Regions from separate parts of the Kosakonia sp. SMBL-WEM22 genome, predicted to be linked through region 3. Evidence: predicted binding sites of a transcription regulator. Region 3 holds the regulator's gene; each other region holds the start of a gene.
The links. Region 3 encodes PurR, which represses purine synthesis genes. Its sites were predicted from a motif close to CANGCAAACGTTTGCNTG; they were not measured.

Region 1: a site for PurR is predicted at 5,168-5,185, ahead of purT (formate-dependent phosphoribosylglycinamide formyltransferase). Genes of this name have one in related genera too.
Region 2: a site for PurR is predicted at 5,028-5,045, ahead of purM (phosphoribosylformylglycinamidine cyclo-ligase). Genes of this name have one in related genera too.
Region 4: a site for PurR is predicted at 5,911-5,928, ahead of purE (5-(carboxyamino)imidazole ribonucleotide mutase). Genes of this name have one in related genera too.

Annotation. Positions count from the first base shown of each region.
Region 1 is NZ_CP051488.1:2,894,231-2,902,164, reverse strand. It holds gene zwf (glucose-6-phosphate dehydrogenase) at 1-1,165, shown strand, start outside; gene edd (phosphogluconate dehydratase) at 1,398-3,209, shown strand; gene kdgA (bifunctional 4-hydroxy-2-oxoglutarate aldolase/2-dehydro-3-deoxy-phosphogluconate aldolase) at 3,246-3,887, shown strand; gene purT (formate-dependent phosphoribosylglycinamide formyltransferase) at 3,953-5,131, opposite strand; gene HF650_RS13830 (YebG family protein) at 5,261-5,599, shown strand; gene yebF (protein YebF) at 5,706-6,008, shown strand; gene HF650_RS13820 (tellurite resistance TerB family protein) at 6,103-6,768, shown strand; gene ptrB (oligopeptidase B) at 6,847-7,934, shown strand, end outside.
Region 2 is NZ_CP051488.1:3,599,576-3,607,509, forward strand. It holds gene bepA (beta-barrel assembly-enhancing protease) at 1-1,210, shown strand, start outside; gene arsC (arsenate reductase (glutaredoxin)) at 1,223-1,582, shown strand; gene HF650_RS17275 (DnaA inactivator Hda) at 2,046-2,747, opposite strand; gene uraA (uracil permease) at 2,847-4,136, opposite strand; gene upp (uracil phosphoribosyltransferase) at 4,247-4,873, opposite strand; gene purM (phosphoribosylformylglycinamidine cyclo-ligase) at 5,108-6,145, shown strand; gene purN (phosphoribosylglycinamide formyltransferase) at 6,142-6,783, shown strand; gene ppk1 (polyphosphate kinase 1) at 7,079-7,934, shown strand, end outside.
Region 3 is NZ_CP051488.1:2,207,314-2,215,247, forward strand. It holds gene HF650_RS10460 (riboflavin synthase subunit alpha) at 1-254, shown strand, start outside; gene cfa (cyclopropane fatty acyl phospholipid synthase) at 323-1,471, opposite strand; gene punC (purine nucleoside transporter PunC) at 1,768-2,964, opposite strand; gene punR (DNA-binding transcriptional activator PunR) at 3,077-3,988, shown strand; gene purR (HTH-type transcriptional repressor PurR) at 4,007-5,032, opposite strand; gene HF650_RS10485 (YnhF family membrane protein) at 5,330-5,419, shown strand; gene HF650_RS10490 (MFS transporter) at 5,586-6,755, shown strand; gene HF650_RS10495 (C40 family peptidase) at 6,800-7,636, opposite strand.
Region 4 is NZ_CP051488.1:1,298,153-1,306,086, reverse strand. It holds gene HF650_RS06150 (PTS transporter subunit EIIC) at 1-1,327, shown strand, start outside; gene HF650_RS06145 (substrate-binding domain-containing protein) at 1,394-2,410, shown strand; gene HF650_RS06140 (metal-dependent hydrolase) at 2,478-2,999, shown strand; gene cysS (cysteine--tRNA ligase) at 3,091-4,476, opposite strand; gene ppiB (peptidylprolyl isomerase B) at 4,651-5,145, shown strand; gene lpxH (UDP-2,3-diacylglucosamine diphosphatase) at 5,149-5,871, shown strand; gene purE (5-(carboxyamino)imidazole ribonucleotide mutase) at 6,000-6,509, shown strand; gene purK (5-(carboxyamino)imidazole ribonucleotide synthase) at 6,506-7,570, shown strand; gene mnmH (tRNA 2-selenouridine(34) synthase MnmH) at 7,783-7,934, shown strand, end outside.

The DNA of each region.
Region 1 (7,934 bases), 690 kb from region 3:
GATGCTGGATCAAAAAAATCGCACTACCATCAACTACTTCGCAATGCCGCCGGATACGTTTGGTGCCATCTGTAAAGGGCTGGGCGCGGCGAAGCTGAACGCCAAACCGGCTCGAGTGGTAATGGAAAAACCGCTCGGCAACTCTCTTGAGACCTCCCGTCAGATCAACGATCAGGTGGGCGAGTATTTTGAAGAGTGCCAGGTTTACCGTATCGACCACTACCTCGGTAAAGAGACAGTGCTTAACCTGCTGGCGCTGCGCTTTGCCAACTCACTATTCGTTAATAACTGGGATAACCGCACTATCGATCATGTCGAGATCACCGTCGCGGAAGAGGTGGGCATTGAAGGGCGCTGGGGCTATTTCGACCAGGCTGGTCAGATGCGCGATATGATCCAGAACCACCTGCTGCAGGTGCTCTGTATGATCGCGATGTCGCCGCCGTCCGATCTCACCGCGGATAGCATTCGCGACGCAAAAGTGAAGGTGCTCAAATCCCTGCGCCGTATCGATCGCACAAATGTGCGGGAAAAAACCGTGCGCGGCCAGTACACCGCCGGTTTCGCCCAGGGCAAAAAAGTGCCGGGCTACCTGGAAGAAGAGGGCGCGAACAAGTCGAGCCATACTGAAACCTTCGTTGCCATCCGCGTCGATATCGACGACTGGCGCTGGGCGGGTGTGCCGTTCTATCTACGCACCGGTAAGCGTCTGCCGACCAAGTGTTCAGAAGTGGTGGTCTACTTCAAAAACCCGGAACTCAATCTGTTTAAAGAGTCCTGGCAGGAGCTGCCGCAGAACAAACTGACCATTCGCCTGCAGCCGGATGAGGGGGTGGATATCCAGATCCTCAATAAAGTGCCGGGGCTGGATCACAAACACAATCTGCAGACCACTAAGCTCGATCTGAGCTACTCCGAAACCTTTAACGAGACTCATTTGGCGGATGCTTACGAGCGCCTGCTGCTGGAGTCGATGCGCGGCATTCAGGCGCTGTTTGTGCGCCGCGATGAAGTGGAAGAGGCGTGGAAGTGGGTGGACTCCATCACTGAAGCCTGGGCTGCGGATAATGACTCACCGAAACCGTATCAGGCCGGTACCTGGGGCCCTGTCGCGTCGGTTGCGATGATCACCCGCGATGGCCGTTCCTGGAACGAGTTCGAGTAACCCGAGTCTGGCATGTTGCGCAATTTTACCGGTAACATGATCTAACACAGCTCCGCGAACAATTTTTCTGTTTCAAAGCCCCGGCTGGATTCACCAGCGGGGCTTTTTTTATTACACTGGCGAAAGTGATTTTGCCTTTGGGGCGCGGCAATCCGGTGTTTTCAGCTTGTTATGCAGAGTGAAATAGACGGTTAGCACGCTCTCCCCGAACAGATAAATTTCAGGAGCCTCTATGAATCCAGTAATGTTACGCGTAACAAATCGCATTATTGAACGTTCACGCGAAACCCGCGCAGCCTACCTTGCACGCATTGAGCAAGCGAAAAGCAATACCGTTCGTCGTTCGACGCTGGCCTGTGGCAATCTGGCACACGGTTTTGCCGCCTGCCAGCCAGAAGATAAAGCCTCGCTCAAAAGCATGTTGCGCAACAACATCGCCATCATCACCTCCTACAACGACATGCTCTCCGCACATCAGCCTTATGAAGTCTATCCCGACATTATTCGTAAAGCGCTGCACTCGGTGAATGCGGTCGGCCAGGTAGCGGGTGGCGTACCGGCAATGTGCGATGGCGTAACGCAGGGTCAGGATGGCATGGAGCTGTCGCTGCTGAGCCGCGAAGTGATCGCCATGTCCGCGGCAGTGGGGCTCTCGCACAATATGTTCGACGGCGCGCTCTATCTTGGCGTCTGCGACAAAATCGTCCCGGGGCTGGCGATGGCGGCGCTGTCGTTTGGTCACCTGCCCGCGCTTTTCGTGCCGTCAGGCCCGATGGCGAGCGGCCTGGCTAATAAAGAGAAGGTGCGTATTCGACAGCTTTATGCGGAAGGTAAAGTCGATCGCATGGCGCTGCTGGAGTCGGAAGCCGCCTCCTACCACGCTCCGGGCACCTGTACTTTCTACGGCACCGCCAATACCAACCAGATGGTGATTGAGTTTATGGGTATGCAGTTGCCTGGCTCCTCGTTTGTTCACCCGGATGCACCGCTGCGTAAAGCGCTGACCGAAGCCGCTGCTCGCCAGGTGACGCGCCTGACCGGCAACGGTAACGAATGGATGCCGCTCGGCAAAATGATCGATGAAAAAGTGGTGGTCAACGGCATCGTCTCCCTGCTGGCAACCGGCGGATCGACTAACCACACCATGCACCTGGTGGCGATGGCGCGCGCGGCGGGCATCATTATTAACTGGGATGACTTCTCCGAACTCTCTGAAGTGGTGCCGCTGCTTGCGCGTCTCTATCCGAACGGCCCGGCGGACATCAACCACTTCCAGGCGGCGGGCGGTGTGCCGGTATTGATGCGCGAACTGCTGAAGGGCGGTCTACTGCATGAAGAGGTGAACACCGTGGCCGGTTTCGGCCTGACGCGCTACACCCAGGAGCCGTGGCTCAACAATGGCGAGCTCGACTGGCGTGAAGGCGCTACCGCGTCGCTGGATGATTCGATTATCGCCACCATCGATAACCCTTTTTCACAGCATGGCGGCACCAAAGTGCTGAGTGGCAACCTCGGGCGCGCGGTGATGAAAACCTCCGCCGTGCCGGTAGAGAACCAGGTCATTGAAGCGCCTGCGGTGGTGTTTGAGAGCCAGCATGACGTATTACCGGCCTTTGAAGCAGGTCTGCTGGATCGCGATTGTGTAGTGGTGGTGCGTCATCAGGGGCCGAAAGCCAATGGTATGCCAGAATTACATAAACTGATGCCGCCACTTGGTGTATTATTGGACCGCCGTTTCAAAATTGCCTTAGTTACCGATGGACGGCTGTCAGGGGCATCAGGTAAAGTGCCGTCGGCAATCCATGTGACACCCGAAGCTTATGATGGTGGGTTGCTGGCAAAAGTGCGTGATGGCGACATTATCCGGGTTAACGGGCAGACAGGTGAGTTGACCCTGCTGGTTGCTGACAACGAACTTGCCGCACGTCAGCCGCATATTCCTGACCTTAGCGCGATGCGCGTGGGCACAGGCCGTGAAATGTTCGGCGCGCTGCGAGAGAAGCTCTCCGGCGCAGAGCAGGGCGCAACCTGTATCACTTTTTAAGACGACAAGATTTTATTCTGGCGAGAGAAAAGATTGATGAAAAACTGGAAAACAAGTGCAGAAGCCATCCTGAAGACCGGCCCGGTTGTACCGGTGATCGTGGTAAACAAACTGGAGCACGCTGTCCCGATGGCGAAAGCGCTGGTTGCTGGTGGCGTTCGCGTCCTGGAAGTGACGCTGCGCACCGCATGCGCGATTGACGCTATCCGCGCCATTGCCAAAGAGGTCCCGGAAGCCATTATCGGCGCTGGCACCGTGTTGAATCCGCAGCAGCTGGCGGAAGTTACCGAAGCGGGCGCGCAGTTCGCTATCAGCCCCGGGCTGACCGAGCCGCTGTTGAAAGCGGCAACCGAAGGCACCATTCCGCTGATCCCAGGTATCAGCACCGTTTCCGAGCTGATGCTGGGCATGGATTACGGCCTGAAAGAGTTTAAATTCTTCCCGGCGGAAGCGAATGGCGGCACCAAAGCGCTGCAGGCCATTGCCGGTCCCTTCTCGCAGGTGCGTTTCTGCCCGACCGGCGGCATCTCTCCGGCGAACTACCGTGACTACCTGGCGCTGAAAAGCGTGCTCTGCATCGGCGGCTCGTGGCTGGTTCCGGCCGACGCGCTGGAAGCAGGCGATTACGAACGCATCACCAAACTGGCACGCGAAGCCGTTGAGGGTGCGAAGCTGTAATCAGCAGGCGGGTATCACACCCGCCTGATAACAAGCCCGGACGCACTATGCGCACCGGGCTTTTTTTATCCGTTAACCTGCACCGCGTTGGCTGAGGCCACGGCGCGGGCGACCGCACTCTCAACATTCTCTGCGACGGCCAGCGCCACGCCCAGACGGCGCGATCCTTCAATCTCCGGCTTGCCGAACAAACGCAGCTGCACGCCTGCATCAACGGCGTGGTGCAGATTATCAAAGGTGACATTCTGGCTGTGCAGACGCGGCAAAATCACCGCAGAGGCGGCCGGGCCGTACTGGCGGATCGCGCCAATCGGCAGGCCTAAAAAGGCGCGTACATGCAGGGCAAACTCAGAGAGATCCTGCGATATCAGCGTCACCATTCCCGTATCGTGCGGGCGCGGCGAGACTTCGCTGAAGATCACCTCATCGCCACAGACAAAGAGTTCAACGCCGAAAAGACCATGTCCTCCCAGCGCCAGCACCACCTCACGGGCAATCTGCCGGGCGCGCTCAAGCGCCGTGGCGGACATCTGCTGCGGCTGCCACGATTCACGATAATCGCCATCCTCCTGACGGTGTCCCACGGGTGCGCAGAAGTGGACGCCGTCTACCGCGCTGATAGTCAGCAGGGTGATTTCAAAATCAAACTTCACCACGCCTTCGACAATGACGCGGCCAGCACCGGCGCGACCACCCTCTTGTGCATAGGCCCACGCCGTTGCCAGCTGGTCGATAGATTTAATGAAACTCTGCCCTTTGCCTGAAGAGCTCATCACCGGTTTCACGATGCAGGGCAGGCCAATTTCGCTTACCGCCTGGCGGAAGCTCTCTTCGCTATCGGCAAAACGGTAGGCCGAGGTGGGTAACCGCAGCTCCTCTGCTGCAAGGCGACGGATCCCCTCGCGGTTCATCGTCAATTTTGTGGCGCGCGCGCAGGGAACCACATGTTGACCGGTGGCCTCCAGCTCAATTAGCGCATCGGTGGCGATGGCTTCGATCTCCGGCACAATAAAGTGCGGTTTCTCCACAGCGACCAGCGCTTTTAACGCCTCGCCATCAAGCATGTTAATCACATGGGATCGGTGCGCGACCTGCATCGCTGGCGCGTCAGCATAGCGGTCAACCGCAATGACTTCGATACCGAGCCGCTGACATTCAATAGCCACTTCTTTGCCCAGCTCGCCTGAGCCTAACAACATCACACGCGTGGCTGCCGGACGCAGCGCAGTTCCTAAAAGAGTCATAGCGAAGTACCATTAGAAAAAAAGTGGGCGCAGTATAACGAAAACGTTTGCGTCTGTCTTTTTCACTTGCGGTGGTTTTTTCATCGCGCTATTATACTGTACAAATACACAGTAAGACGAGGCTGCATCATGGCGGTAGAAGTTAAATACGTAGTCATTCGCGAAGGTGAGGAAAAGATGTCTTTTGCCAGCAAAAAGGAAGCCGATGCTTACGATAAAATGCTCGACCTGGCGGAAGTGCTGGGTGACTGGTTAGGCACCGGTCCGGTAGCTCTGGAAGAGGAGACCCGTGAACGCATGGCGATGTGGCTCGCCGAGCAAAAAGATGCGCTCAACGGTATTCTGAAATCCGGCAAACTGCCTGGAACAGAGAGCGAAGAGGGCGCTTCCCCGGCAAAAGCCGCTGCAGATCAATCCTCTGACGCGGTTGATATTAAAAGCGCCAGCAAGCGGGCTAAAGTCGCCTGATCTTGCACCGCCAGTAATTTGTACCATGCTTTGAATGGATATTAACCAGGAGATAAGCATGAAAATAGCAGGGGTAGTAACCGGTCTGTTTTTGCTGGCGGGCAGCATGGCGGCAAACGCTGCCGCAGAGAAGGTCGTGAAATTTCCTTCCTGTGAAGGGCTTAACGCTGAGGGCATCGCCGCCAGCGTTAAGCGCGACTATCTGCAAAACCGCATTGTGCGTTGGGCGGATGATCAGAAAAAAATTGGTCAGGCGGATCCGGTGGTATGGGTTAATCCGCAAGAGGTGACCGGCAAGGGTGACAAGTGGACGGTGCCGCTCACCGTACGCGGTAAAAGCGCCGATATACATTATCGCGTCAGGGTCGACTGCCCGGCGGGCAGCGCGGCGTACACACCTCAGCCGTAGCACCCTACTTTTCCTATTCTTTCCAGATACAGACACTTCCTGACATCCCCCTCGCTTACTCTTGTCTGACAAAGATGTTAAGCGAGGGAAAAAAATGAACTGGTTAAATCAACTACAGTCGCTGCTGGGGCAGAAAAGCGCTGCATCGCCATCCTCTTCCTCCGCAGAGGGCCAGGGCTTAAATAAGCTTCTGGTGCCGGGTGCGCTGGGCGGCCTTGCCGGTCTGCTGGTTGCCAACAAATCATCGCGCAAACTGCTCACCAAATATGGTACCGGCGCGCTGTTGGTTGGTGGCGGGGCGGTGGCCGGCACGGTGCTGTGGAACAAATACAAAGATCGCATCCGTGAAACCCATCAGGACGAGCCGCAGTTTGGCCAGCAGCAATCGCCGCTGGACGTGCGCACTGAGCGCCTGATTGTGGCACTGGTCTTTGCGGCGAAGAGCGATGGCCATATTGATGAGCAGGAACAGGCGGCAATCGAAGCGCAGCTGCGCGAAGCGGGCATCGAAACCCAGGGGCGTGAGCTGGTGGCGAAAGCGCTGGAGCAGCCTCTCGATCCAGCGTGGCTGGCGCAGGGTGTCAAAAATGAGGAGGAGGCACTGGAGCTCTACTTCCTCAGCTGTGCGGTTATCGACATCGATCACTTTATGGAGCGCAGCTATCTCAATGCGCTGGGCGATGCGCTGAAGGTGCCGCAGGATGTCCGCGAAGGCATCGAACAGGATCTTCAGCAGCAAAAACGCGCCCTTACAGCCTGAGCGCTATAACGTTTCGCTTGCAACGCGCGTTTGTTTTGCCACCCTTATAGGATGGAAAACAGAAAAAAGATAAGTGCTATGTTGCCGAAAGCAAAACAGATCCCCCACGCCATGACTGTTCATGGCGATACACGCGTCGATAATTACTACTGGCTGCGGGACGACACGCGCTCTCAGCCAGTGGTGCTTGATTATCTGCATCAGGAGAACGATTACGGGCGCGAGGTGATGGCCTCTCAGCAGGCCCTGCAGGATGACCTGCTGCAGGAGATCATCTCCCGCATTCCGCAGCGCGAAGTCTCCGCGCCCTATATTCGTAACGGCTATCGTTACCGACACATTTATGAGCCGGGCAATGAGTACGCCATCTATCAGCGTCAGTCGGTGCTCAGCGCTGAATGGGACGACTGGATCACCCTGCTGGATGCCAACCAGCGCGCCTCGCACAGCGAGTTTTACACCATGGGCGGTCTCGATATCTCGCCCGACAACACCATCATGGCGCTGGCGGAAGATTTCCTCTCCAGGCGGCAGTATGGTTTGCGCTTTCGCAATCTGGAGACCGGCAACTGGTATCCGGAGGTGCTCGATAACGTCTCGCCAGACTTTGTCTGGGTGAATGATTCCGAGACCGTCTACTACGTGCGTAAACATGCCACCACGCTGCTGCCCTATCAGGTCTGGCGGCACACCGTCGGTTCGCCGACGCAGCAGGATGAGCTGGTCTACGAAGAGAAAGATGACACCTTTTACGTTGGGCTGAGCAAAACCACCTCCCAGCACTACATCACCATTCACCTTGCCAGCGCCACCACCAGCGAAGTACTGCTGCTCGATGCCGAACTGCCGGATGCGCAGCCGCTCTGCTTTTTACCACGGCGCAAAGAGCATGAGTACAGCCTCGATCACTACCAGCACACCTTCTACCTGCGTTCCAACCGCGACGGGAAAAACTTTGGCCTCTATCGCACCAAAGTACGTGATGAACGGCGCTGGGAAGCGCTGATCCCCGCCCGCGATCACATTATGCTGGAAGGATTTACTCTCTTTACCGACTGGCTGGTGGTCGAAGAGCGGCAGCGCGGCCTGACAAGCCTGCGGCAGATCAACCGTAAAACCCGTGAGGTGATCGGTATCGCCTTCGACGATCCGGCCTATGTCACCTG
Region 2 (7,934 bases), 1.4 Mb from region 3:
GCATGCCTACTCAGTGAAAACGCCTTTCCACTTCTACCTGGTGAATAACGACGAAATTAACGCCTTCGCCTTCTTTGGCGGCAACGTGGTGCTGCACTCTGCCCTCTTCCGGTACACGGATAATGAGAGCCAGCTTGCCTCGGTCATGGCGCACGAAATTTCGCACGTTACCCAGCGCCACCTTGCCCGCGCAATGGAAGATCAGAAAAGCAGCGCACCGCTCACCTGGGCAGGCGCGCTGGGGTCGATTTTGCTGGCGATGGCCAACCCGCAGGCGGGAATGGCGGCGCTGACCGGCACGCTGGCCGGCACGCGACAAGGAATGATCAGCTTTACACAGCAGAATGAGCAGGAGGCGGATCGCATTGGCATTCAGGTGCTGCAACGTGCCGGTTTTGACCCGCAGGCGATGCCGACCTTCCTGGAAAAATTGCTCGATCAGTCACGCTACTCCAGCCGTCCGCCGGAAATTTTGCTGACGCACCCCCTGCCGGAGAGCCGCCTGTCTGATGCCCGTAACCGCGCCAACCAGATGCGCCCGGTGGTGGTGCAATCCTCTGAGTCGTTCTATATGGCAAAGGCCCGCACCCTGGGCATGTATAACTCTGGACGTAACCAACTGACCGACGATCTGCTCGACAGCTGGGCAAAAGGCAACGTGCGCGAGCAGCGCGCGGCGCAGTATGGTCGGGCGCTGAAAGCGATGGAGGCGAAAGATTTTGCCGGCGCGCAGAAGCTGTTGCAGCCGCTGCTGAGCGCGGATGCGAACAACGCCTGGTATCTCGATCTGGCGACGGATATCGATCTTGGCCTGAATAAAAGCGGCGAGGCGATTAAACGCCTGAGTGGTGCAAGCGGGCTGAAGAACAACCCAGTGCTGCAACTCAACCTGGCGAACGCTTACTTACAGGGCGGTCAGCCGGCGCAGGCCGCGCAGATCCTCAACCGCTACACCTTCACCAATAAAGACGATATCAACGGCTGGGATCTGCTGGCGCAAACAGAAGCGGCGCTCGGCAACCGCGATCAGGAGCTGGCGGCACGCGCAGAAGGCCAGGCACTGATCGGCAGGCTCGACCAGGCGATCACACTGCTGAGTAGTGCCAGCGCGCAGGTAAAGCTCGGCAGCCTGCAACAGGCACGCTATGACGCGCGAATCGACCAGCTGCGCCAGATGCAGCAGCGCTTCCGCCCGTATGAAAAGATGTAATCAGGAGAAAAAATGTCAAACGCGGTAAAAATCTACCATAACCCCCGCTGCTCCAAGAGCCGTGAGACCCTGAGCCTGCTGCAGGCCAACGGCGTTGAACCGGAGGTGGTGCTCTACCTTGAGACGCCGCCGGATGCGGCAACGATCCAACAGCTGTTGCAGTGGCTTGGCATGTCGAGCGCGCGGGAGTTGATGCGCACGAAAGAGGATCTCTATAAAGCGCTCAACCTCGGCGACAGCACGTTATCCGAAGCGGCGCTGCTGCAGGCGATGGTGGAGAACCCGAAACTGATCGAGCGCCCCATCGTGGTCGCTAATGGTCAAGCGCGAATCGGCCGACCGCCGGAAAGCGTGCTGAAGATCTTGCGCTAACAGCGGATGACATCTTGTAGGCCGGATAAGGCGATACGCCGCTATCCGGCAGAAGCAGCCACAAAGCATTGCCGGATGGCGCTCACGCTTATCCGGCCTACGCAGCAGACCATAAGCCATCGAGCACCATAAGCCTTTGTAGGCCGGATAAGGCGGCACGCCGCCATCCGGCAGAAGCAGCCACAAAGCATTGCCGGATGGCGCTCACGCTTATCCGGCCTACGCAGCAGACCATAAGCCATAGTGCACCATAAGCCTTTGTAGGCCGGATAAGGCGGCACGCCGCCATCCGGCAGAAGCAGCCACAAAGCATTGCCGGATGGCGCTCACGCTTATCCGGCCTACACAGCAGACCATAAGCCATAACGCACCATAAGCCTTTGTAGGCCGGATAAGGCGGCACGCCGCCATCCGGCATGGGCAGCAAACCGCAAGCACATTTTGGTCGGTTAAACCCAAAGACCTACAGCTGCAGAATATCTTTCACAAACGGGATGGTGAGCTTGCGCTGGGCGGTAATGGAGGCGCGATCCAGTTGATCGAGGGTGTCGAACAGCGTGCGCATCTCGCGATCCAATCTTTTTAGCAGAAATCGGCCCACGTCTTCCGGCAACTCAAAGCCGCGAATGCGCGCACGCAGCTGCAATGCTTGCAATTTGTCCTCATCGGAGAGCGGCTGCAGCTTGTAGATCTGCCCCCAGTCGAGACGCGAAGCCAGATCCGGCAGGCCGAGATTGAGCTGGCGCGGCGGCCGATCACCGGTGATCAGCAGGCGGGTTTTGCCCTGCTCCAGAATGCGGTTGTAGAGGTTAAAGATCGCCATCTCCCACGGCTCATCGCCGGCAATGCACTCGATATTATCGATGCAGACCAGCGAGAGGTGCTCCATCCCTTCCAGCACGTCCGGCACGAACCAGGTGCGTTTATCGAGCGGCACATAGCCCACGGCATCGCCGCGCTGAGAGAGTTCGGCGCAGGCGGCATGCAACAGATGGCTTCGCCCCGCGCCTTCGCGCGACCAGAAATAGATGTAACCGCTGTGCGCCTCGCGCAGAACGTTTTGTAACGCCGCCAGTAAGGAGGGGTTATCACCCGGCCAGAAACTCGCAAAGGTTTCATCATCGGGTAAAAATAATGGCAGGGAGAGCTGTGCCGGCGTGTTCAGAGGTACCTCAACAGGGCTTACAAAAAACGCAGTGAGTCTATCATAAAAATCGACGCCGTTTGAACCGGGCGCGAGGCCCGGTGCAATTCTGTGCGCGAGTTACGGTTTCGCCTGCTCATTTTCGGAGGCATCCAGCACCACCTCTTCCGGGCGCAGCACGCTAATCAGCTTGAAAATCAGGCTCAGGCCAACGCCGACAATGGTCGCCAGCGCCATACCTTTCAGCTCTGCCGCGCCGATATGTACCTTCGCGCCGCTGACGCCAATAATCAGGATCACCGACGTGAGGATCAGGTTTTGCGCTTTGCTGTAGTCCACTTTCGACTCGATCAGCACGCGGATCCCCGATGCCCCAATCACCCCGTAGAGCAGCAGCGACACGCCGCCCATCACCGGTACCGGAATGATCTGGATCGCCGCCGCCAGTTTGCCGACGCAGGAGAGCAGAATGGCGATAATCGCCGCCCCGCCAATCACCCAGGTGCTGTAGACGCGGGTGATCGCCATCACGCCAATATTTTCACCGTAAGTGGTATTCGGCGTGGAGCCGAAGAAGCCGGAGATCATCGTCGACAGGCCGTTAGCGAACATCGAACGGTGCAGGCCAGGGTCGCGGATCAGATCGCGTTTGACGATATTGGCCGTCACCACCAGATGCCCGACGTGCTCGGCAATTACCACCAGCGCCGCCGGCAGAATAGTGAAGATCGCGAACCACTCAAAGCGCGGCGTGTAGAACGTTGGCAGCGCGAACCAGTGTGCCTGGGCGATAGGTGTGGTATCGACAACGCCCATGGCGAAGGAGAGCGCATAGCCCGCCAGCACGCCGATCAAAATCGGGATAATTGCCAGAAAACCGCGGAACAGCACCGAACCAAAGACCGTGACCGCCAGCGTTACCAGCGAAATGGTGATGGTTTTACTGTCGGCGCTCTGCCCGTCCGGCGGCAGCAGGCCAGCCATATTCGCCGCCACGCCCGCTAACTCGAGCCCGATCACCGCCACAATGGCGCCCATCGCTGCAGGCGGGAACATTACATCCAGCCAGCCGGTGCCCGCTTTTTTTACAATCAGCGCCACCAGGCAGAAGAGCACGCCGCACATAATGAAGCCGCCCAGCGCCACTTCATAGCCCAGCGGCAACAGCAGCAGCACCGGCGAGATAAAGGCGAAGCTGGAGCCGAGGTAAGCAGGGATTTTCCCCTTGCAGATAAAGATATAGAGCAGCGTTCCGACACCGTTGAACAGCAGCACGGTGGCCGGGTTGATATGAAACAGGATTGGCACCAGCACGGTTGCGCCAAACATGGCGAACAAGTGCTGCAAACTAAGCGGGATCGTCTGCAAAAGCGGCGGTCTTTCACTCACCCCGATAGCACGGCGCGTCATAGTGTTTTCCTCTGAGTGTTGTTGTTAATCTCCCCGTCCGGTGCGGCGGGCAGTGTTTTGTTTCCCAAAAAAAAGCCGACTATCAAAGTCGGCTTTCATTGTGTTGTCAGTTACTTCGTACCAAAAATCTTATCGCCGGCATCGCCGAGCCCCGGGATGATGTACCCCTGCTCGTTAAGCCCCTGGTCGATAGAAGCGGTGTAGAGTTCGACATCCGGGTGCGCTTTCTCCAGCGCCGCGACGCCTTCCGGCGCGGCCACCAGCACCAGCACCTTGATACTGGTGCAACCAGCGTTTTTCAGCAGATCGATGGTGGCGATCATGGAACCGCCGGTCGCCAGCATCGGGTCAACCACCAGCGCCATACGCTCGTCGATGTTCGATACCAGTTTCTGGAAGTAAGGCACCGGCTCCAGTGTCTCTTCGTTGCGGTAGATACCAACAACGCTGATGCGCGCGCTTGGCACGTGCTCCAGCACACCTTCCATCATCCCCAGACCGGCGCGCAGGATCGGCACCACGGTAATTTTCTTACCCTTGATCTGGTCGATCTCTACCGGGCCGTTCCAGCCTTCGATAGTCACCTTCTCGGTTTCCAGATCCGCAGTAGCTTCATAAGTCAGCAGGCTGCCTACTTCTGAGGCGAGTTCACGAAAGCGTTTGGTGCTGATGTCGTTCTCTCGCATCAGGCCCAGCTTGTGTTTGACGAGTGGGTGTTTTACTTCCACGACCTTCATACTCTTCTCCTTCCGCTGACAGGTGGCAACCACAAAAAAAATCGCCGGATTATACCGCTTTTTTCCCGTTTCGCTACAGGCAGCCGCTTGATCGCGATCAATTCGGCTGGAGATGAGTATAAAACAATAATCGACCGCGCCCTGCAACAATGGACTCGCAAACGTTTGCCTTGGCTGTTAGAATTGCGCCGAATTTTTATTGCTACCGCTAGAAAACGCGTGGGGACAGAAGCAGTGACCGATAAAACCTCTCTCAGCTATAAAGATGCCGGTGTCGATATCGACGCGGGCAATGCTCTGGTAGACCGAATCAAAGGCGTGGTGAAGAAGACCCGTCGCCCGGAAGTGATGGGCGGGCTGGGCGGCTTCGGCGCGCTGTGCGCGTTGCCGCAAAAATATCGTGAGCCAGTTCTGGTTTCCGGCACTGATGGCGTAGGCACCAAGCTGCGTCTGGCGATGGATCTGAAACGTCACGACACCATCGGTGTCGACCTGGTGGCGATGTGCGTTAACGATCTGGTGGTACAAGGCGCAGAGCCCCTCTTCTTTCTCGACTACTACGCCACCGGCAAGCTGGATGTTGATACTGCAGCCAGCGTGATCAACGGTATCGCCGAAGGGTGTTTGCAGTCCGGCTGCGCGCTGGTCGGCGGCGAAACGGCAGAGATGCCGGGCATGTATCACGGCGACGACTACGATGTGGCCGGTTTCTGCGTCGGCGTAGTAGAAAAATCAGAGATTATCGACGGTAGCAAAGTCGCCGACGGCGATGTGCTGGTTGCCCTGGGTTCCAGCGGCCCGCACTCCAACGGCTACTCGCTGGTGCGCAAAGTGCTCGAAGTGAGTGGCGCCGATCCGCTGACCACGCAGCTGGAAGGAAAATCCCTGGCCGATCATCTGCTGGAGCCGACGCGTATTTACGTCAAATCCGTGCTGGAGCTGATTGAAAAGGTTGAGGTTCATGCCGTTGCGCACCTCACTGGCGGCGGTTTCTGGGAGAATATTCCGCGCGTACTGCCGGATAACACCCAGGCCGTTATCGACGAATCCTCCTGGCAGTGGCCGGCGGTGTTTGACTGGCTGCAGAGCGCCGGTAACGTCAGCCGTCACGAAATGTACCGCACCTTTAACTGCGGCGTCGGCATGGTGATCGCCCTGCCCGCGCAGGAAGTGGATAAAGCCATTGAGCTGATGAATGCCAAAGGTGAAAAAGCATGGAAAATCGGTATGATCAAAGCTTCCGATTCCAGCGAGCGTGTGGTCATTGAATGAAAAACATTGTGGTGCTGATTTCCGGCAACGGCAGTAATTTGCAGGCAATTATCGACGCCTGTAAACAGAAGAGAATCAATGGCACCCTGCGGGCAGTTTTCAGCAACAAGGCCGACGCGTTCGGCCTTCAGCGTGCGCGGGAAGCGAATATTCCCGCCCATGCGCTGAGCGCAGATCAGTTTGCCAACCGCGACGCCTTCGATCGTGAATTGATGCAGGAGATTGACGCTTACGCGCCGGATCTCGTGGTGCTGGCGGGTTATATGCGCATTCTCAGCCCGGCATTTGTCGCCCACTACGCCGGTCGCCTGCTCAATATCCACCCCTCCCTGTTACCGAAATATCCCGGTTTGCATACCCACCGCCAGGTGCTGGAAAACGGCGATGAAGAGCATGGCACCAGCGTGCACTTTGTCACTGACGAACTGGATGGCGGCCCGGTGATTTTGCAGGCGAAAGTGCCGGTGTTTGCGGGTGATAGCGAAGAGGATATTACCGCCCGCGTGCAGGCGCAGGAGCATGCAATCTACCCGCTGGTGGTGAGCTGGTTTATCGAAGGTCGCCTGACCATGCAGGACGGCGGTGCCTGGCTTGATGGCCTGCGTTTACCACCCGAAGGGTATGCAGCGGACGAATAATTGCCCTATTCACCGGCAGCGGTTTACGCGGGCTGGCTATTTTCCGTGCCGGAGAGACGAAACCGCCTCCGGCACACTCCCCTTCTCACCACTCCGCACTATTTTTCATCACGTTAAGCAATAAAACTGATTACTGTCATACTTTTTTGCCACAGTTGGACATCTGCTAATAAAGCTCGCCATAATAAGTTGTCTTATACGAAGGAACGCCAGCAACGTTCACCTGCAAGTCGGAGCACCGCATGTGCGAGAGGGAGTGGCCGTGCTTCGAGAAAGAACCGGAGTGTAAACAGGAATGGGTCAGGAAAAGTTATATCTCGAAAAAGAACTAAGCTGGTTGTGCTTTAACGAACGCGTGCTTCAGGAAGCCGCGGACAAAAGTAACCCCCTTATTGAACGTATGCGTTTTTTGGGGATCTATTCCAATAACCTTGATGAGTTCTATAAAGTCCGTTTCGCCGAGCTTAAGCGGCGGCTGATCATCAGTGAAGAACAGGGCGTGGCGACCAATTCACGTCATCTGCTGGGCAAAATTCAGTCTCGCGTATTGAAAGCCGACCAGGAGTTCGACGGGCTCTATAACGACCTGCTGCTGGAGATGGCGCGTAATCAGATCTTCCTGATTAACGAGCGTCAGCTCTCGCAAAACCAGCAAAGCTGGCTGCGCAGCTACTTTAAACAGTACCTTCGCCAGCACATCACGCCGACGCTTATTACCCGCGAAACCAATCTGGTGCGCTTCCTGAAGGATGATTACACCTATCTGGCGGTGGAGATCATTCGCGGTGACGATATCCGCTACGCGCTGCTGGAAATTCCTTCCGACAAAGTCCCGCGCTTCGTTAACCTACCACCGGAGACGCCGCGCCGCCGCAAGCCGATGATTCTGCTGGATAACATCCTGCGCTACTGCCTGGATGATATCTTTAAAGGCTTCTTCGATTACGACTCGCTCAACGCCTACTCGATGAAAATGACCCGTGATGCCGAATATGATCTGGTGCACGAGATGGAGTCGAGCCTGATGGAGCTGATGTCCTCAAGCCTGAAACAGCGCCTTACCGCCGAGCCGGTGCGTTTTGTCTACCAGCGCGATATGCCGGATGCGATGGTTGAGATGCTGCGTGAAAAACTGACCATCTCCCGCTACG
Region 3 (7,934 bases):
CGCTGATGAAATATATCCTCTATAAAGGTTTTATCGGTATCGACGGTATTAGCCTGACGGTCGGCGAAGTGACCGCAACGCGTTTTTGCGTATATCTGATTCCGGAAACGCTGCAGCGCACCACCCTGAGTGCCAAAAAGCTGGGCCAGCGCGTCAATATTGAGATCGATCCGCAAACTCAGGCCGTTGTCGATACCGTCGAGCGCGTGCTGGCGGCAAAAGAGGCCGCTGTTGTGGTGAATGTCGTCGAGTAACCAGGCGCCACAAACAGCAAAAAGCCGCAGCGTGTTGGTTGCGGCTTTTTTGTCGGCCAAATACAGCGTTAACGTGCGACGCGCAGACCTTTCTCCACGCCGCGGCTAAATACCACCTGCCAGAGCTGAATGTCGCGGGCGCGAAACGCCCCGGCGCAGGCGTTGAGGTAGTAGCTAAACATGCGTTTAAAGCGCTCAGAGTAGTTGTCGGCAATCTCCGGCCACGCGGCAAGAAAGCGGCCATACCAGGCCATCAGCGTGCGGTCATAATCAGCGCCGAAGTTGTGCCAGTCCTCCATCACAAAGTACGGTTCGCTGGCGGTGGCGATGTGGCGCACCGAAGGCAGACAGCCGTTTGGGAAGATGTAGCGATTGATCCACGGGTCAACATTATTATCGGTCTGCCTTGAGCCGATGGTATGGAGTAAAAAGAGACCGTCCGGCTTCAGGTTTCTGTCGACCACATCAAAGTAAGTGGCGTAGTTTTTCGGCCCGACATGCTCAAACATGCCGACGGAGACGATGCGGTCAAACTGATCGCGCAGATCGCGGTAGTCCTGTAACAGAATCTCGACATCCAGCCCCGCGCAGCGCTGTTGCGCCATCTTCTGCTGCTCTGCCGAAATGGTGACGCCGACCACGCGCACGCCATAGTGCTGCGCCATAAACTGTGCCAGGCCCCCCCAGCCGCAGCCGATATCCAGCACGCGCATGCCGGGCGTTAACTGCAATTTTTCGCAGATAAGCCGCAATTTTGCCTGCTGCGCCTCGGCAAGGGTGGTTGCCTCTTTCCAGTAGCCGCAGGAGTACTGCATCGCGGGGTCGAGCATGCGGGTAAAGAGATCGTTGCCGAGATCGTAATGCTCTTTGCCGACAATCCACGCCCGCTTTTTACTCTGCAGGTTGAAGAGCCGGGCGGCGGCAATACGCAGCGTATCTTTGAGATGGTGTGGAAGCTGTTTTTCCAGGCCAGCGCGCAGCACCTGGGTGAAAAAGATATCCAGGCGGTCGCACTCCCACCAGCCGTCCATATAACTTTCGCCGAGTCCGAGCGATCCCTCCCGTAAAACGCGTTTGAAAAAATCAGGGTTTTTCACCCGAATATCTGCAGGAGCGGGACCATTAATACGAATGCCTGCGCGGCCCAGCAGTTCGTTTGCTATACGGAACCAGTTATCATCCCGCACGCTCACTTCTTCTATACACGATGAACTCATACCTTCTCCATCACGAATAGCGATCAGAACTCTACAAGCGTAGACGCTGGCAGAGTTTGTGAGAAATCTCACGGTTTGCACCGTGAGGCTGATATCAGACGTAGAACAGAGGAAGGGAGAGACCCTTGCCAGAAAGGCCCTCCTTGGTGATTCAGGCACGCTCCTGTGCCCGTTACTGCATAATATTTATCGTATTTATATGACAGCCGAAAATCAGTATAGGCCTCAATATGAGGTGATTCAACTTGTCGCTAATAGCGTGCTAATTACGCCATCAGCGACAGTCCCCCTGGCAACTACCCGCGCGCGGAGGAGGGCTCACGCGCCTCATCCTGCTCTTCGCCTGCCCGATGCTGCATGCCATAACCGAGCGCGGCGAGCAGCACCATGGCGAGCATCACGCTGGTGGTGGTCAGCAGCGGGGTAATGATCAGCCACGAAACAACGAGGCTTGCCAGGAAGCAGAGCCCCAGTTGCAGGGTATTCTGCAACGCCGCCGCGCGCCCCGTCGCCTGCGGGAAGGGACGCAGCGCCCGCGCAACCACGATAGGGTAAATAGCCCCGTTCGCCACCGCCATCAGGCAGAAAGGGATCATCAGCGCGGTCAGCGAGACGCCCGGAATAAAGCCAACTGCCCAGGTCGCCAGCACGCTTAGAGCAAAGCCGCTCAGTAACCACGGCAACATACGCGACCCCTGCCATTTTTGCAGCGCTGCGCGGCAGCCGTAACCACCAATCAGGAAAGCGAAGGTTTGTGGCACATAGCTCAGGCCAATTACTGACGGACCATAGCCCATCTCATGCAGGATAAACGGCGATCCGGTCAGCCAGGCAAAGAAGCTGGCGGAGCAGGCGGCGTAGATCATCACATTGCCGCGATAATCGCGGGCGCGCAGCAGATCGAGGAAGGTGAGTGCCTGCTGGTCATGCGTCACCTCTTTTACCGGCGATTTGAGGCGGAAAACCGGGATCATCAACACCACGGTGATGGCCAGCAGGGTGGCGAAAATCGCTTGCCATTCAATATGGGCCAGCAGCCAGGCACCGAGCAGCGGAGCCAGCGCCGGGGTTAAACCGACCAGCGGCATAATGGTGGCGAAAATACGGTTAACGCGGTGCGCCGGGTAGTAATCCGTCACCAGCGCCTGCCAGCTAACGGTGGCCGCACAGACGCCGACGGCCTGTACAAAACGCAGCACCAGAAGCCAGGTAGCGTCACGCACCCAAATCGTTCCGAGGCAGCCGAGGGCGAAAATAGCGAGCCCAGTCAGCAGAATTGGCTTGCGACCATAGCGATCCGACAGCGGCCCCCACAGCAGCTGCGCCACCGCGAATCCGGCCAGGAAGAGGCTCAGCGAGGCGCTGATCACGGCGGGAGAGGTGTTTAAATCTTGCTGAATCGCGCTGAAAGCGGGCAGATACATGTCGGTGGCTAAAAAGCCCAGCACGCTTAACCCCCCGAGCCAGACTAAAAATCCTTTGCCAGGTTGCATTCTCTTTTCTCTTTAATTGCAGGTAATCAGGGTGGGGAAGTGTAAGGAGTGCTTTCCTGGTTGTGAAACGCTAATATTTGCATGTTGGTTTCAAAAATTTTGCAGGCAAAATATGTGGTCAGAATACTCTCTTGAAGTGGTGGATGCCGTAGCGCGTAATGGCAGCTTTAGCGGCGCAGCGCAGGAGCTGCACCGCGTGCCCTCAGCGGTGAGCTACACCGTGCGTCAGCTGGAGGAGTGGCTGGCGGTGCCGCTGTTTGTGCGCCGTCACCGCGACGTAGAATTAACCCCCGCCGGGGTCTGGTTTTTAAAGGAGGGGCGATCTGTTATCAAAAAAATGGTGATCACCCGCCAGCAGTGTCAGCAGATCGCCAATGGCTGGCGCGGGCAGTTGCCGATTGCTGTCGATAACATTGTGAAACCCGCCCGCACCCGGCAGATGATTGTCGATTTTTATCGCCACTTCAGTGATGTCGAGCTGGTGGTCTACCAGGAGGTGTTTAACGGCGTCTGGGATGCGCTCGCCGATGGCCGCGTTGAACTGGCGATTGGGGCCACGCAGGCGATCCCGGTCGGTGGCCGCTATGCCTTTCGTGATATGGGCACCCTGAGCTGGAAGTGTGTCGTCTCACGTCAGCATCCGCTGGCGCAGCTCAACGGTCCGTTAAGCGATGAGACGTTGCGCAACTGGCCATCGCTGATCCAGGAGGATACCTCCCGCTCGCTGCCAAAGCGTATTACCTGGCTGCTGGATAACCAGAAACGGGTGATGGTGCCAGACTGGGCCTCGTCGGAAGCGTGCCTGTCGGCGGGGCTTTGTGTAGGGATGGTGCCAGCCCATTTTGCCCGGCCACGGCTTGATAGCGGCGACTGGGTGGCGCTTGAGCTGGAAAACCCGTTTCCGGATGCCGCCTGCTGCCTGACATGGCAACAAAGCGAGGCGTCGCCTGCGCTGAACTGGCTACTGGATTATCTGGGCGACAGTGAAACGTTGAATAGAGAGTGGCTGCGGGAGCCGGAGTAAGGCTCCCGCGGGAAGGGATTAACGGCGGTAGTCGCGGAAGGGGCCATCGGCCACCGAGCGGCGCTCCACCAGGCGCGGATGCACTTCAATCGACTGCGACTGTTCGCGCTTGTTCACAATGCGATCGAGCAGCATGGTGAAGGCCGTTTCACCCAGCGAGTCTTTCGGCTGATGAATCGTCGTCAGCGCCGGGGTGAAGAAGCGTGAGTTGCGCACGTTGTCATAACCGATGACGGAGATATCCTGCGGCACGCGCAGCCCCATCTCATCGGCGGCGCAGAGCGCGCCCATCGCCATAATGTCGCCGCCGCAGAAGACCGCGGTCGGGCGCGAGGACTGGCCGAGGATCTGCTGCATGGCGCGGTAGCCGGATTCCGGCTCAAAGTCCCCCTGCACAATCCAGTGCTCGGGCACGTTGATCATCGCCTCGGTCATCGCCTTCATAAAACCGGCCAGACGACCTGCGCCAGTGTTGCGCTCCAGCGGGCCCGGGATCACGCCGATGTCGCGATGCCCGCGCTCAATCAGGTAACGGCCGGCCATATAGCCGCCTTCAAAAGCGTTATCAATCACCGAATCAGTGAAGTCTGCTTTCGATTCTCCCCAGTCCATCACCACCATGGGAATATGACGATACTCCTCCAGCATGGTGAGTACGGTTTCCGGGTACTCCGAGCACATCACCAGCAGGCCATCGACACGTTTTTGCGCCATCATCGACAGGTAAGCGCGCTGCTTCTCCTGGCTGTTCCACGCGTTGCCGAGGATCAGGGTGTAGCCCTTCTGGAAACACTTCTTCTCAACCGCTTCGATGATTTCGGCGAAGTAGGCCGCTTCACTGCTGGTCGCCAGCAGACCAATCGATTTGGTGTGATTCACTTTTAGGCTGCGGGCGACGGCGCTTGGCGAATAGTGCAGCTCTTTGATTGCCGCCCAGACGGCGTTGCGCGTCTCTTCGGCGACGAAACGGGTTTTGTTAATTACATGTGATACGGTTGTAGTGGAAACGTTTGCTCGTTTCGCGACATCTTTAATCGTTGCCATCAGATATTACTCCAGACCATATCGTAAGCTCCTGATAATTCGCAAGGTAAACGTTTGCCTTTAATCACCCTGAACTCATCAAAGTGAGTGCGGTACGCCGGGAAAACGACACTGGACGTCAGGAGGGGAGTCAATGGCCGGTACGCTAATAAATTTAGCGTCGAATTTTGGCTGATCTTGAGCAAAAGGGGAAGTATTAAAACGTTTATGCTGCCAAATCGCGCAAGATTTTTCAGAAAATTTGTGCAAAAATGCGCAGGCTCACTTTTTGTGGGGAAATTAAATGGAGAAAAATTGATGAGCACCGATCTTAAGTATTCACTCTTCACCACCGTCATCGTTCTGAGCCTGATTGTTTTCGGCGCGCTGACCGCTGCACTGCATTGATCTGATGCGAGGGAGAGCCCTCTCCCTCGATTCTTGCGCCACCATTGTTCCTCGTTGCGCAATTAACTTTTCTCCTCCCGCTCACTTCTGTTTTTTGTGACAGCTGTCATACTTTTGCCTTTTCGCGGCCTGGCTGAGGGTCGCATGTTCATTTCGGAGTCAAAAGATGAAAATAAATTTCCCCCTGCTTGCGCTGGCGATTGGCGCGTTTGGGATTGGGACCACCGAATTCTCCCCGATGGGATTACTGCCGGTGATTGCGCAGGGCGTTGGGGTTTCCATTCCAGCGGCGGGGATGCTGATCAGCGCCTACGCCATCGGCGTTATGGTGGGCGCGCCGCTGATGACGCTGTTACTTTCTCATCGTGGCCGTCGCAATGCGCTGATTTTCTTAATGGCGATTTTCACCGTCGGCAATGTGCTCTCCGCCATTGCGCCGGATTACGCCACCCTGATGATCGCCCGTATTATCACCAGCCTTAATCACGGCGCGTTCTTCGGGCTTGGCTCGGTGGTCGCCGCAAGCGTTGTCGCGAAAGAGAAGCAGGCCAGCGCGGTGGCAACGATGTTTATGGGGCTGACCATCGCCAATATTGGCGGAGTGCCCGCCGCCACCTGGCTTGGGGAAACCATCGGCTGGCGCATGTCCTTTATGGCAACCGCCGGGCTTGGGGTGATCTCCATGGTTTCGCTCTTCTTCTCCTTACCGCAAGGCGGTGCGGGCGCGCGACCCAATGTGCGCAACGAACTGGCGGTGCTGATGCGCCCACAGGTGCTGACGGCGCTGCTGACTACGGTGCTCGGTGCCGGCGCAATGTTCACTCTTTACACCTACATCTCGCCGGTGTTGCGCACGCTGACCGACGCCACGCCGGGGTTTGTCACCGCCATGCTGGTGCTGATTGGCGTTGGTTTTTCTATGGGTAACTATCTGGGCGGGAAACTGGCGGATCGCTCAGTAACCGGTACCCTAAAAGGGTTTTTGCTGCTGCTGATTGCGATCATGCTGGCAATCCCGCTGCTGGCACGCAGCGAGATCGGCGCGGCAATCGCCATGGTAGTGTGGGGCGCGGCAACCTTCGCGGTGGTGCCACCGTTGCAGATGCGCGTGATGCGCGTTGCCCATGAAGCTCCGGGGCTGTCGTCATCGGTCAATATTGGCGCATTTAACCTGGGTAATGCCCTTGGCGCGGCGGCAGGCGGCGCGGTGATCTCCGGCGGCCTCGGTTACACGTTTGTTCCGGTGATGGGGGCGATTATTGCCGGGCTGGGGCTGCTGCTGGTGCTCTTCTCCGGGCGTAATTCAGCGTCGCGCGTCTGTGCCGCAGCGGAGTAAGGCGAAGTAACACCTGCCGCGAGAGCGGCAGGTGGGAGAGGGGATTAGCGAATGGTTTTCGGCGTCACAACGCGGCGCGCACCAACATAGTGGCGCTGCCAGTAATCTTCGCTTAATGAGGTAACCTGAATATCCTGGCCGCTACGCGGTGACTGGATAAATTTGCCGTTACCAACATAAACGCCAACATGATCGGCCGTGCCACGACCCTGAGTGCGGAAAAAGACCAGATCGCCGCTCTCCAGCTCGCGCAGGTTAACCGGCGAGGCGTCACGCAGGTGATACATCTCATTGGCGGTACGCGGAATACGGAACTTCACCAGATCTTTGTAGGCGTAATAAACAAGCCCACTGCAATCAAAACCGGTTTTCGGCGAAGAGCCGCCCCAGTGGTAGGGTTTACCAAGCTGATTCATCAGCTTCGACATCGCGGTTTTTTGCACTTTTTGCACGCGCAGTTTATGCACGTCAGCCAGCGTGCGGGTCTGGCTGCTTTTCACTTTAATACAGTGCGGCTTGTGGCCTTTGCGCGGCGTACACTTCTCAGTCAACGTAACGGATGCTGTTTTCAGTGAGCCTGAAGTTTTACGACGCGAGGGAGTTTTAGCGGTTTTCTGCGGGGTAGCGCTGCTTTTCTTTTTGGTCGAGGTTTTATTTTTTGCGGTTTTTTTACTGCTGGCTTTTTCTGCCGAAGTGCCACTGCTTTTCTTTACTGTTTTGGTAGAACCGTTTTTTTTCTTACGTTCGGATGCTTTCGCCAGATGTGTTTTTTGCACGGCCGAGGCTGGCGCTTGTTCAGAAGCGCTCGCTAATGGCGTGAAAGACAACGTGGTGAACAACAAAGCACAGAGCGTGATTGAAGCTTTTGGTATCCGCGCCACTGAGCAATCCCCTGTTAGGGCAGGCATCTATAATGCTTGCGTATGATTTAAAAAACTCGTCGATTCTAATCTATAAAAAGCCCAAACGTTAATACTGTTTTTGCATCTGTAGCGTCGTTTCGTTAACAAGCGCAAAAAAAGGAGCAAAACGTTTCGCTAAAAGCCGATTTTTCGCCGCCTGAACCATGGCGAGTTGGCTCAAATCACCTTTACCTTATCGTGCCTGTAACACCTTAAATCCGCGCGGTGAATAAAATGTTATTTTCCGAAGTAAGCCTGACCCGCTACAATGTCCGAT
Region 4 (7,934 bases), 910 kb from region 3:
GCTCTTCGCTATCGGATCTGCGGTCGGGCTTGCCTCGGAATCGGGCATTGCCGCACTGTCTGCGGCTGTCTCGGTATTTATTACCAATATCACTATTGGCACCATGCTCGGCATAACGCCGGAGATGGCATCCCAGGGCGGCAAATATGCGATGGTGGTCGGCATCCCGACCTTACAGATGGGTGTCTTTGGCGGCCTCATCTGCGGTATCCTTGCGGCGTGGTGTTACAACCGCTTCCATACCCTGCAGCTTCCCGAGTTTCTCGGCTTCTTCTCCGGTAAGCGTTTTGTCGCTATCGCCACCGCGTTTCTCTCATTCTTGCTGGGCCTGCTGCTGCCGTATGTCTGGCAACATATTCAGGCCGGTATTGATGCGCTCTCGGTGGTAGTCAACGGCGATAACCAGGCGGCATCAACCTTTATCTTCGGTCTGGTCGAACGCGCGCTGATCCCGCTGGGCCTGCACCACATCTGGTACCCGTCGTTCTGGTATTCGTTTGGTGATTACACGACCCAGGCAGGCCAGCTGATCCACGGCGATCAAACTATCTGGTTCAAGATGCTGGAAGAGGGTGTGAAATCCTTCAGCAGCGACAGCTACCACGACGCCGGTAAGTTTATGCAGGGCGAGTTTCCGCTGATGCTGTTTGCGCTGCCGGCGGCCTGTCTGGCGATGTACCACGAAGCGCATACACGCAACAAAAAGATCGCCTTCGGTATTCTCTTCTCCGCCGCGCTGACCTGCTTCCTGACGGGCATCACCGAGCCGGTCGAGTTCACCTTTATCTTTGTGGCACCGATCCTCTACGTCTTTAACGCCATCATGGCGGGTCTGGCCTATATGTCGATGTACCTGCTGCATGCGCACATTGCCAAATCCTTCTCCGCCGGCTTTATCGACTACCTGTCGTTCGGCATCCTACCGTCGTTTAACGGCTATCAAACCAACTACCTGAATGCAGTGATTGTCGGTATCCCAATGGCGGTGATTTACTACTTCACCTTCCGCTTTGTGATCCGTCGTTTTGATGTCAAAACGCCGGGTCGCACGGACGTGACAGCAACGGCAGATGATAAAACCGACAGCGAACTGGCGGGTGAAATCATCGGCCTGCTGGGCGGCGAGCAGAATATCGCCTCCGTCGGATCCTGCATTACGCGCCTGCGTCTGGAGGTGGCGGATAGCCAGAAAGTGGATAAAGATGGGCTGAATAATCTTGGCGCGCGCGGCGTGGTGTTTGTCGGCGACAGCGGCATCCAGGTCATTTTTGGCGCAAGGGCACAATTTATCGCCCAGAGCATGTCCACACAGATCGGCAAAGCATAAGATAACGGCCTGGCACGCACCGGCGTGTCAGGCCCGGCTGAACAGTGTAAACGACAGGGAGCAGCGTTGAAGAAAGTCAGCATTATTGATGTGGCAAAGCACGCGGGTGTCTCCGTTTCCACGGTCTCGCTGGTGCTGCGCCAGAAAGGGAAAATCTCCGACGCGACCATCGAAAAAGTGCAGGTAGCGATTGCCGCACTCGGGTATGTGCATAACGTCGCGGCGGCGAATCTGCGCGCCAACACCTCCAATCTTATCGGCCTTATCCTGCGCGACTTCAGCGACAGCTTCTCAATCAAAGTGATGGCCAGCATCGTGCAGGAGCTGGAAAAGCACGGCTTTATGGTCTTTCTCGGCCAGCCGCTGAATGATGGCGATCACCTCGAGCGCAGCCTGCTCTCCTTTCAACAACAGGGTGTGGCTGGCGTGATTTACCTCTCGTGTGATACGCGGTCACTCACCCTGCCCGCACAACTGCAACAGTGCGCGCTGCCGCTGGTGGTGGTCTCGCAATCGCTACTGGAGGAGCCTTGTGATCTGGTGATGCGCGATAACCGCCAGGCCGCCGCGCTGGCGACCCGTTACCTGATTGAACGCGGTCATCGCAATATTGCCTATATTGGCGGTATTGAGGGAGATGTGATCCGCCAGCAGCGGCTGCTCGGTTTTCGCCACGCAATGAACCAGCACGGCCTGATGCTGCGCGATGGCGCGACGCCCGCCTGCCGCGGCGACACGGAAGCGGCCAGCCGCGCCACCCGCCAGCTGCTGGAACAGCACAACACCATCACCGCCCTGCTCTGCCACTCGCCCGATGCGATGATTGGCTCAATAAGCGGCATTCATCACACCGGGCGCACCGTCGGGAAAGATCTCTTTTTAACCCAGCAGGTGGCGCTGGTCGGCTTCGAAGATATGCTGCATATCAACCTCACCTCACCGGCGTTTACCTATGTCTCCTCCGCCAGTGAAGAGAGCGGTCGCCAGGCCGCCGGGCTGATGATGCGCAAGCTCAAGGAGCCGCAGTTACAAACGCAGCGCATTACCCTCTCCGGGCAGCTTGTCGTGCGCGAATCTGCCTGACACACAAATCAGGCGTGAAGCGTGCAAATTAGCCGCTATAATCCCTTTTTTCTCAGGGAGATGCTCTATGCCAACCATCATTACGCACGCTGCTGTTCCGCTCTGCCTCGGGCTTGGCCTCGGCAGTAAAGCCATTCCACGGGGTTTGCTGCTGGCGGGAATGGGGCTTGCCATGCTGCCGGACGCCGATGTGCTGGCGTTTAAATTCGGCGTCGCTTACGGTGATGTTCTGGGCCACCGCGGTTTTACCCACTCCCTGCTGTTCGCCTTCGTCGCCCCGCTGCTGGTTGCCTGGCTCGGGCATAAGCGCTTTAAGGCCAGCCTCATGCGCTGTTGGGCTTTCCTCACCGTCTCCCTGCTGTCGCACAGCCTGCTGGACTCCATCACTACCGGCGGGAAAGGGGTTGGCTGGCTCTGGCCGTGGTCGGATGAACGCTTTTTTGCGCCGTGGCAGGTGATCAAAGTCGCGCCGTTCGCCCTGTCGCGCTACACCACGCCCTACGGGCACCAGGTGATCCTCTCAGAGCTGATGTGGGTATGGCTGCCGGGCGTGGTGGTGATGGGATTATTGTGGTGGCGCAGACGGTAAGGTCGCTCAGTAAAAAGAAAAGCCGCCATCCGGCACAGCGCGGATGGCGGCTTCGATAAACGGACAGCGCGAGCGCCTGTCCGGTCAGAGATTACTTACGACGCCAGGTGGTGCCCTGCGGGCCATCTTCCAGCACGATGCCCATCTCGTTCAGGCGATCGCGCGCGGCATCAGCCGCCGCCCAGTCCTTCGCTTTACGCGCATCCAGACGCTGCTGAATAAGCTGCTCAATTTCCGCGACTTCGCTCTCATCCGCCTGCGCACCGCTCTGCAGGAAGAGATCCGGGTTCTGCTCCAGCAGCCCCAGCACGCCCGCGAGTTTACGCATATGCGAGGCCAGCGCGTTTGCCGCATGGGCATCTTCCGTTTTCAGGCGGTTCACCTCACGCGCCATATCAAACAGCACCGAGTAAGCTTCCGGCGTGTTGAAGTCATCATCCATCGCTTCAATAAAGCGCGCTTCAAAGGCTTCACCGCCCTCAGGTGCCACCGAGGCATCGGTTCCGCGCAGCGCGGTGTAGAGACGCTCCAGCGCCGAGCGGGCCTGCTTGAGGTTCTCTTCGCTGTAGTTGAGCTGGCTGCGGTAGTGACCCGACATCAGGAAGTAGCGAATGGTTTCCGCATCGTAATACTTCAGCACGTCGCGCACGGTAAAGAAGTTACCCAGCGATTTGGACATCTTCTCGCGGTCAACCATCACCATGCCGGAGTGCATCCAGTAGTTAACGTACTCGCCATCATGCGCGCAGGTCGACTGGGCGATTTCGTTTTCGTGGTGCGGGAACATCAGATCCGATCCGCCGCCGTGAATATCAAAATGCGACCCCAGCTGTTTGCAGTTCATCGCCGAACACTCAATATGCCAGCCCGGACGCCCTTCGCCCCACGGTGACGGCCAGCTCGGCTCGCCCGGCTTGGACATCTTCCACAGCACGAAATCCATCGGGTTGCGTTTGATATCTGCCACTTCGACGCGTGCGCCCGCCTGCAGCTGATCGAGATCCTGGCGTGAAAGCTGACCATAGTTCGGATCGCTTGGCACGGAGAACATTACATCGCCATTATCCGCGACATAGGCGTGACCGCGCGCCAGCAGGCTCTCGGTGATCTCAATAATTTCGTGAATATGGTGCGTCGCGCGCGGTTCGCTATCCGGGCGCAGAATATTGAGGGCGTCAAAATCGGTGTGCATCTCGGCGATCATGCGATCGACCAGCGCCACAAAATCCTCACCGTTCTCATTGGCACGTTTGATGATTTTGTCGTCGATATCGGTGATATTGCGCACATACTTCAGCTTATAGCCGATGAAACGCAGATAGCGCGCGACGACGTCAAAAGCGACGAAGGTACGGCCATGACCGATGTGACAGAGATCGTAAACAGTGATACCACACACGTACATGCCGACTTCCCCGGCATGGATAGGTTTGAATTCCTCTTTTTGGCGCGTCAGTGTATTAAAAATTTTTAACATCGAAGATTCCATGTAGACGTGTGTGGGCGTGAAAACCGTATATATTACCTGTAATTCAAACCCGAAGCAGCTCACTTTGCAAGGTGATCCCGCCTCGCGCTTATGCTATAACAAGCCACTATATCTGACCCACATCCGGGTCTACGCACCACACTATCAGAACAGGATGCAATAATGGTTACTTTCCACACTAATCACGGCGATATCGTAATCAAAACCTTTGATGACAAAGCGCCTGAAACAGTTAAAAACTTCCTGGACTACTGCCGTGAAGGTTTCTACAACAACACCATTTTCCACCGTGTGATCAACGGCTTTATGATTCAGGGCGGCGGTTTTGAACCGGGTATGAACCAGAAAGTGACGAAAGATCCGATCAAAAATGAAGCCAACAACGGCCTGAAAAACACCCGTGGCACGCTGGCAATGGCGCGTACCCAGGCTCCGCACTCCGCCACCGCACAGTTCTTCATCAACGTTGCGGACAACGACTTCCTGAACTTCAGCGGTGAAAACCTGCAGGGTTGGGGCTACTGCGTCTTCGCAGAAGTGGTTGAAGGGATGGACGTGGTCGACAAGATCAAAGCGGTCTCTACCGGTCGCAGCGGCATGCACCAGGACGTTCCGAAAGAAGATGTGATCATCGAAAGCGTGGACGTCAGCGAGTAATTCGTGGCAACACTCTTTATCGCAGATCTGCATCTGCACACTGAAGAACCGGCGATCACCGCCGGTTTTCTCCATTTTTTAGACGGCGTTGCCCGTCAGGCCGATGCGCTCTACATTCTGGGCGATCTCTTTGAAGCCTGGATTGGCGACGACGATCCCAACCCACTGCACCAGCGCGTCGCAAGCGCCATCCGCGCACTCGTGGACAGCGGCGTCCCCTGCTATTTCATTCACGGTAACCGTGATTTTCTGCTCGGCAAGCGCTTTGCCCGTGAAAGCGGCATGCAGCTTCTTCCGCAGGAAAAGGTGCTCAACCTCTATGGACGTAATGTGCTGATTATGCACGGCGATACGCTCTGCACCGACGATGCAGGCTACCAGGCTTTTCGCGCCAAAGTGCATCAGCCGTGGCTGCAAACTCTCTTTCTCGCCCTGCCGCTTTTTATACGCCATCGCGTGGCGGCAAAAATGCGCGCCGGCAGCCGTGCCGCCAACAGCAGCAAATCGCTGGCGATCATGGATGTCAACCAGCAGGCCGTTATCGAGGCGATGGAAAAGCATCGCGTTCAGTGGCTGATCCACGGTCACACGCACCGCCCTGCCGTTCATCAACTGACCGCGAATGATGCGCCCGCCTGGCGCGCTGTACTCGGTGCCTGGCATAGCGAAGGGTCAATGATACGCGTCAGCGAAAACGACGTAGAGTTAGTGCAATTTCCCTTCTGAAATGCCCTCTGCTCACCCCTCGAATCCGGCAAACTTCACTGCGCAACCGTTTTCCTTGCCTTTTTTCCATGCTATTCTCTCTGCCCTCTGAAGTAGTCTGAAGCACACCCACAGGAGTTTTGAGACGCATGTCTTTAAGCAACCAACCGGCGCGCATCGCCATTGTTATGGGTTCTAAAAGCGATTGGGCCACCATGCAATTCGCCGCAGAAATCCTCGATACCCTGAATGTCCCGCACCATGTTGAAATCGTCTCTGCCCACCGTACGCCCGACAAACTGTTCAGCTTTGCCGAACAGGCGGAGCAAAACGGCTTTCAGGTGATTATCGCAGGCGCCGGCGGCGCGGCGCATCTGCCGGGCATGATTGCCGCCAAAACCCTGGTGCCGGTGCTGGGTGTGCCGGTACAGACCGCGGCTTTAAGCGGTGTCGATAGCCTCTACTCCATCGTGCAGATGCCGCGCGGTATTCCCGTCGGGACGCTGGCGATTGGTAAAGCGGGCGCGTCAAACGCGGCGCTGCTGGCCGCGCAGATCCTTGCCCAGCATGATGCAGAACTGCATCAGCGCCTGGCCGACTGGCGCCAGGGGCAGACGGATGAAGTGCTGGATAACCCGGATCCACGGGGTGCGGCATGAAACAGGTCTGTATATTGGGCAACGGCCAGCTTGGGCGCATGCTGCGCCAGGCGGGCGAGCCGTTAAGCATTGCCGTCTGGCCGGTCGGGCTGGACGACGCACCGGAAGCGGTGCCGTTTCAGCAGAGCGTGATTACCGCCGAGATTGAGCGCTGGCCGGAAACCGCGTTAACCCGCGAGCTGGCGCGCCATCCGGCGTTTGTGAACCGCGACGTTTTCCCGGTGATTGCCGATCGCTTCACGCAAAAACAGCTGTTCGACAAACTCAACCTCGCTACCGCACCGTGGCAGTTGCTGGCGGACAAAAGCGAGTGGCCGGGCGTGTTCGGGCGTCTGGGCGAGCTGGCTATCGTGAAGCGCCGCGTTGGCGGTTATGACGGTCGCGGCCAGTGGCGTTTACGCGCAGCCGATATCGATCAGCTGCCGGATGAGTGCTACGGCGAGTGCATCGTTGAGCAGGGGATCAACTTCTCCGGCGAAGTGTCGCTGGTCGGTGCCCGCGCCCACGATGGCAGCACCGTCTTTTATCCGTTGACCCACAACCTGCATCAGGATGGGATCCTGCGCGCCAGCGTGGTCTTCCCGCAGCCGAATGCCAAACAGCAGCAGCAGGCGGAAGCGATGCTATCGGCGATTATGCATGAGCTGAACTATGTCGGCGTGATGGCGATGGAGTGTTTTGTAACCCCTGGCGGGCTGCTGATCAATGAGCTGGCACCGCGCGTGCACAACAGCGGCCACTGGACGCAAAACGGTGCCTCAATCAGCCAGTTTGAGCTGCATCTGCGCGCAATTGTCGATTTGCCCCTGCCGCCGCCGGTGGTTAACAGCCCGTCGGTGATGATCAACCTGATCGGCAGCGATCTCAATTACGACTGGCTGAAGCTGCCGCTGGTGCATCTGCACTGGTATGACAAAGAGGTGCGCGCCGGGCGTAAAGTAGGCCATCTCAACCTGAATGACAGCGATACCGGCCGCCTCAGCGCGACGCTGGAAGCGCTGGTGCCGTTACTGCCCCCCGAATACGCCAGCGGCATTGCCTGGGCGCAGTCGAAGCTGTAAGGGTAACAGCTGCCGGATGGCGGCTTGCGCCTTATCCGGCCTACATTCGTGATGCTGATGGTTCTGTAGGCCTGATAAGCGAAGCGCCATCAGGCAAAATCCCCCTGCCCCCACACCGTAGGCCGGATAAGCGCAGCGCCATCCGGCAAAAATCCCCACAATCGTCACATTCAGGCGTAAACTCGGCAGCAGTTTTTACAGAAGGACGCCCGATGAACGACGCCACCGATTATCTCGCCATCCTGCGGGATCACACCCCTCTTATTGATGTTCGCGCCCCGATTGAATTTGCCAAAGGCGCGATGCCCGCCGCCATCAACCTGCCGCTGATGAATGACAGCGAACGCGCTGCCGTTGGTACCTG